One region of the Fictibacillus enclensis genome, then DNA from elsewhere that is predicted to be linked to it. Evidence: predicted binding sites of a transcription regulator. Region 1 holds the regulator's gene; the other holds the start of a gene.
What was found. Region 1 encodes LexA, which represses DNA repair genes until DNA is damaged. Its sites were predicted from a motif close to CGAACATATGTTCG; they were not measured.
Positions count from the first base shown of each region.

Region 2: a site for LexA is predicted at 1,725-1,738, ahead of uvrB (excinuclease ABC subunit UvrB). Genes of this name have one in related genera too.

Region 1 is NZ_CP126109.1:2,266,062-2,269,392, reverse strand. Features, by position in the region: gene QNH15_RS12025 (DUF896 domain-containing protein) at 1-14, opposite strand, end outside; gene QNH15_RS12020 (YneB family resolvase-like protein) at 60-716, opposite strand; gene yneA (cell division suppressor protein YneA) at 723-1,001, opposite strand; gene lexA (transcriptional repressor LexA) at 1,158-1,778, shown strand; gene cysI (assimilatory sulfite reductase (NADPH) hemoprotein subunit) at 1,829-3,331, opposite strand, start outside.
Region 2 is NZ_CP126109.1:4,078,119-4,081,449, forward strand. Features, by position in the region: gene uvrB (excinuclease ABC subunit UvrB) at 1-1,653, opposite strand, end outside; gene QNH15_RS21330 (hypothetical protein) at 2,268-2,540, shown strand; gene QNH15_RS21335 (hypothetical protein) at 2,610-2,759, shown strand; gene QNH15_RS21340 (anti-sigma regulatory factor) at 2,857-3,273, opposite strand.

The DNA of each region.
Region 1 (3,331 bases):
TCTGGTGTAAGCATGAACACCTCTCCTTTTATATTCGATATGCCTATCATAAACGAATATCAGGTAGGGTTTCCAGTCACAGCACTTTCTATATACTCTTTATACCGCCGGTGAACCGTTGCTTTCGATGCTTCATATCCAAATCCCCGGAGGGTTCCTGCAATCTCAGCGAACGTAAGATCCATCCTGCGAAGACGAATGATTTCTTCAATCGGCAATTCTTTGCGCTCCCTGCCGCCATTGTGGATATTCTTTAAATTTTTCTGCGGCTTGTACCCTTTTTGAACTGCTTTTTTCATTCCACGTTTAATTTTCAAATTATGGAGCTTTCTTTGGTACTCCTCTACCACCGCCACAATTTCAAGCACCATCGATTCTGCCTCGGAAAGATGATACTCTCCCTGGCTGCTGAAGGTATACACTTTAATTTCACGTTTCAGCAGTTCATGAAGCAGTACAATTTTGGCATTCCCCCTGCCCAGCCGGGTATCATCTGATACCAAAAGAACTTCAAATTCACCGCTCTGGGCCATTTCAATGATGCACAGCAAGCCTTCTCGTTCGAGGCTGTACCCGCTTTCCCGTTCCTTGATGACAGAAACGATCGTAAAATCATGCTCTTTAGCCAATCTTGTTAATTCTTCTTCCTGCCGGGAAAGAGAAGCGGCCTGCTCCTCCTTCTCTGTGCTTACCCTGCAATAAATAATGGCGTTCAAGTAACATCACCTGTCTTTTTCTGCTTTGATTGGAATGATGAGCTTCTGGCCCGGTGTAATGGCCCCTGCCTGTATTCCGTTGTTCTTCTCCACCCAGTCTACAAATGCCCAATTGCTTTTATGGTCCTTAGTATATTCTTCTGCAATTTTCCAGAGTGAATCTCCCTTATTAACTGTTATCTCCATATATTCCTTCGAGCCTTCAACATGTGTCTGGTGGGCAAACATAAAAAACCCTGCTGCAACAATAGATATTAGCATAACTACCGGTGAAAATCCCTTCATTTCCTATCACCCCTGCGAATGTTTGTTCTTATTTGTTCTCATTATAATGGGAACAGCTGTTCTTTTCAAGGGTTTTTTTCGAACTTATGTTTGTATATCTTGCTTTTAAATGCTATACTTTTTTCAAGAGTATTCAGTGAATGAGGTGCGAATATAATGACAAAGTTATCCAGAAGACAGATTGATATCCTGGAATTTATTAAAGAGGAAGTTAATGCAAAGGGATACCCTCCTTCCGTTCGGGAAATCGGGGAAGCCGTCGGGCTGGCGTCCAGCTCTACCGTTCATGGCCATCTTTCTCGTCTGGAGAAAAAAGGGCTGATTCGCCGTGACCCTACCAAACCAAGGGCCATTGAAGTATTGGGGCTTGAATCCGACCAGATCATCACAAAATCACGATCCGTCAATGTGCCGATCATCGGTAAGGTTACTGCTGGATCTCCGATTACTGCCATTGAAAATGTGGATGAGTACTTCTCTCTTCCAGAGCATGTAGTAGGAGACGATAATGTTTTTATGTTAACTGTAGAAGGAGACAGTATGATTGAAGCAGGCATTTACGACCGGGACTTGGTTGTCGTAAAGCAGCAGCCTACAGCGGAAAATGGTGATATCATCGTAGCGATGACAGACGAGAATGAAGCAACCGTCAAACGGTTCTTTAAAGAGAAAGACCATATCCGTCTGCAGCCTGAAAATTCTTCGTTATCACCCATCCTTCTTCCAAACGTGACCATCCTCGGAAAAGTAATTGGTGTGTACCGCACCTTACATTAAAAATAAGCAAACAGCGGCCCGGCATAACTGCCGGGCCGCTGTTTTTAGGATTAAAAATGAAAATTGGTGCCATCTGTTGTGGCTTTAATAACTCCGCTTCGAATGACAAAGTCTCCAAAGTGTTCGCCTTCAAGACGCTCTTTCGCATATTTCGGGAAAAGAACTTTTAATTCCTTTAGTATTTCTTCCTCCCCTATGTTCTCGCGGTACATTTTGCTCAAACGGCTGCCATCAAAAGCCGCACCCAAATACATATTGTATTTGCCCGGTGCCTTGCCGATAAAGCCAATTTCACCGAGTGCATGCCGTGCACATCCATTAGGGCAGCCGGTCATCCGAACGGTTATTTCCTTGTTGCGCAACCCGTTTTCATCCGCAATCTGATCAATTTTGTCCATCAGCACCGGCAGATAGCGCTCCGCTTCAGCCATAGCAAGGCCGCACGTCGGAAGTGCTACACAAGCCATAGAATTTCGGCGGATAGCAGAAACGTTCTGGCTGTTGAGCATTCCATATTGATCGAGAAGATTCGTGATCTCCTGCTTCTTTTCCTCGGACACATTAGCAATGATCAAGTTCTGGTTCGCAGTTAAACGGAACTCCCCAGTGTGAACCTTGGCTATTTCACGCAGGCCGGTCATCAGCTTGTAGTTTTCAAAGTCTGTAATACGACCACCTTCAACAAACAGCGTAAAATGCCATTGATCTTGAAGACCCTGAACCCAGCCATATCTGTCTCCATTATCCTCAAAGGAAAAGTCTCTAGCTTCGGGCAGGCTCCAACCGAGTCGGTTTTCCAATTCTTCTTTTACGGTTTCAACCCCCAGGCGGTCAACTGTATATTTAAAACGGGCGTTTTTTCGCTTGGAACGGTTTCCGTAGTCTCGTTGAATGGTAATGGTTTTTTCCGCCACCTCAAGAATCTGGTCAGGCGTGCAAAAACCAATCACTTTGGACAGCTGCGGGTAGGTTTCCTTATCTCCGTGGCTCATACCCATGCCGCCGCCAATTGCAATATTAAAACCAGTCAACTTACCATCTTCAATAACCGCAATGAATCCGAGATCCTGTGAAAAGACATCAATATCATTTGATGGAGGAACAGCAATGCCGATTTTAAATTTACGCGGCAGGTAAAGCGGCCCGTACATCGGTTCCACTTCATCTGCATCCGGTGTGCCTGCCACCTTTTCTTCGTCCAGCCAGATTTCGTGGTACGCTCTAGTTCTTGGCAAGAGGTATTCGCTCAGTTTCTTGGACCATTCGTATACTTCTGAATGAATTTCGGATTGGTAAGGGTTTGAAATGCACATCACATTCCGGTTTACGTCTCCGCATGCGGCAATCGTATCCATAAGTGAAGCATGGATGGCCTGGATCGTACTTTTCATGTTCCACTTCAAAATGCCATGCATCTGGAAGGTCTGCCTTGTGGTCAATTTCAGTGTTCCATTTCCATACTGATTTCCCAGCTGGTCCATGGTGAGCCATTGTGATGGTGTGGCAACACCACCCGGGAGTCTCACGCGCAGCATGAATTGATAAGCAGGCTC
Region 2 (3,331 bases), 1.8 Mb from region 1:
AATGACATGTCCGTTGCTGTTACGTGCCGCACGGCCGATCGTCTGAATCAGGGATCTTTCGGAACGAAGGAATCCTTCCTTATCCGCATCGAGTATCGTAACAAGAGAAACCTCAGGAATGTCGAGTCCTTCCCTGAGAAGGTTAATCCCCACAAGCACATCAAACACACCGAGCCTCAAATCCCGGATGATCTCAATCCTCTCCAGCGTTTTAATCTCAGAATGGAGGTATCTTACCTTTATACCCATTTCCTGCAGGTAATCAGTCAGATCTTCAGACATTTTTTTGGTGAGCGTGGTCACGAGCACGCGTTCATTTTTGGCAACACGGTCGTTAATCTCACCAAGAAGATCGTCAATCTGACCTTTGCTTCTACGCACTTCAATGGTTGGATCCAGCAATCCGGTAGGCCGGATGATCTGCTGGATGGGTTCCGGAGCATGCTCCTCTTCATATGGGCCGGGTGTTGCAGATACATAAATGTGCTGAAACTTATCTTTTCCTTCAAATTCATCGAACGTCAACGGTCGGTTGTCTTTCGCTGAAGGCAGGCGGAATCCATGTTCAACGAGTACATTTTTACGTGCCTGGTCACCATTGTACATTCCGCGGATTTGCGGCAGTGTCACATGCGACTCATCGATCACGATCATGGAATCATCGGGAAAATAATCAAGAAGTGTGTACGGGGTGGATCCGATGGGGCGCAATGTCAGATGAAGAGAATAGTTTTCAATCCCCGAGCAAAAGCCCATTTCACTCATCATCTCAATATCATAGCGGGTGCGCTGCTCCAATCGCTGGGCTTCAAGCAGCTTGCCGGCATCATTCAATTCCTTCAGCCGCTCTTCGAGTTCAGCTTCAATCCTCTGAATGGCCATCTTCATTTTTTCTTCACGGGTGACAAAGTGGGATGCCGGAAAAATGGCCACATGATTACGCTCGCCGACAATTTCACCTGTGAGGGCATCTACCTCTGTAATCCGGTCGATCTCATCACCAAAAAATTCCACACGCAGGCACCGTTCATCACGGGAAGCAGGGAAGATTTCCACGACATCGCCGCGCACGCGAAAAGTACCGCGGGTGAAATTAATATCATTGCGGTTATACTGAATGTCTACCAAATCCCTCAAGAGCTGGTCGCGGTCACGTTCCATTCCGGTACGCAGCGAAATGACCATGCTCTTGTATTCTTCCGGGGACCCGAGGCCATAGATGCAGGACACACTGGATACGATAATGACATCTTTTCTTTCAAACAAGGAAGACGTGGCACTGTGCCTTAGCTTATCGATTTCATCGTTAATGCTTGCATCTTTTTCTATAAATGTATCAGACTGCGGAATATAGGCTTCCGGCTGATAGTAATCGTAATAACTTACAAAGTATTCAACAGCATTATTCGGAAAAAATTCCTTGAATTCGCTGTAGAGCTGCCCGGCAAGCGTTTTGTTGTGGGCAATAACCAGAGTCGGTTTGTTTACTTCCTTGATGACATTGGATACCGTAAAGGTTTTTCCTGTACCTGTAGCCCCAAGAAGCGTCATTTTTTCCTTCTTCTCATTAATCCCATTTACAAGCTGACGTATTGCCTCAGGCTGGTCTCCTTGAGGTTTATAAGAAGATACGAGCTCAAATGTTTCGCTCACATTCATAACCTCCGTCCTAAATTTTGCTAATAAGATTATAACACAGCAAACCTGTGAAACTCTAATTTTTACGAACAAATATTCGCGCGTTAAATATTGGAAATCAATACCGCATGGAAGAATGTATAGTATGCTACTGTTTTTCTTTTTTTTAAAGAAATTCGCTCATATAGGCAAAAAAAGCCCGCCCTCTGAAAAGGCAGACCTTTATATATATCACTTTACGTGCCTGTTTTTTTATGGATGCCCAACCCCAGCCAAAATCCGATCACAATGGAGCATGCGGCAATGGCTTGCAGATACCAGGTTTGTTCCCCCCTTTACCATCGGCAATACCGTTGCCAGAATAACTGTCATTCTTTTTTACCTCTATTCTTTCTGCTTTCCCCGGTACACCAACTTATATAATTTTTGCAGAAAAAAAAACCAAAACCTAGAGGCTTTGGCAATAAAGGGGGTGAGTTGCTTCAAAAGCTTTTTACCCTCATTAATTCTTGTTCAAACATAAAAATAAAAAAAGTTTTAAAAAAAGAGTTTTGAAGTTACCTACAAAGGGAATTTACAGAATATTCCCTTTTATTTTGGGATTTAACAATTAAACAGGAGGTTTTTCCATGAATACTCGCAGGGTTATTGGTATTTATCCTTCAGAAAATAAAGTTCTCAATAAACTAAAGTTACTTAAGAAAGATGGCATGAAAACAGAACACATGATCATCGTCAACCCCTCTGAGCCTCAAAAAAACCTGCCAGCTCCACCAAATATTCTGCAAAAACTCATAATGATTGGCGTTTCGGAAAGCGAAGCCAAATTATATGCTGAAGTGTTAAAAGAAGGACAATACATCTTGCTCAACACCGTCACCCACAAGAAATACTTAACCTGATTTTTTTGTTCCCCAAACATATCAGCCGTCACTTCTCCATATAGTCTAGGAAGAAGGAGGCGCATCCGCATGAACGAAACCGACCAGTTAAAAGCACTGAATCAACTATTGGAGATTATTCATTACAAGGGAAATGCCCGGAAACTATCTTTTATGAACCGGTCCCTTTTTCATTCCAAAAAAATAAAATCAAAAAACATCACCCGCCTTCGGTCATAAGGGAGGGTGTTTTTCTTTTATCTCATAACACGGTATAGAAATGGAAGAAGAATAAAAATAAGCCGCTATTCCTTTTTCCATCAGGAGTTGGCGGCTGTTAATTTAATCGTTGCATACACCACTTGATGGCGGTAACTTCGGTTCCTACTTCCAGCATGGTATGAACGTTGAAGATATCCATAAGCTTCTGAACACCCGGCAAGCCTGCTCCCAATCCTCCCGAACTGGTGTAACCGGATTGGAGTGCCAGATTAATATCTTGAATACCAGGCCCGTGGTCGACTGCCGAAACACGGATACCGGCGCGATGGTTTTCCCTGATCGCTTCTACAATGATTTTTCCTTCCCCTGCGTAGAGATAGATATTTCTTGCAAGCTCGGATATTGCTGTCTTAATTCTCACTTGATCAACTGCATTAAATCCGATCTCCCGTGCCAGTACCTTTCCCTCCTGCCGGGCGATGGAGATATCGCATTCACGTTTTATTTCAACCGTAACCTGGTGATAGTTCACGGTAAGCACCTCTATTCCTGGATTATTGGTAGTGCTTACTTCCTACTGGCACGGGATA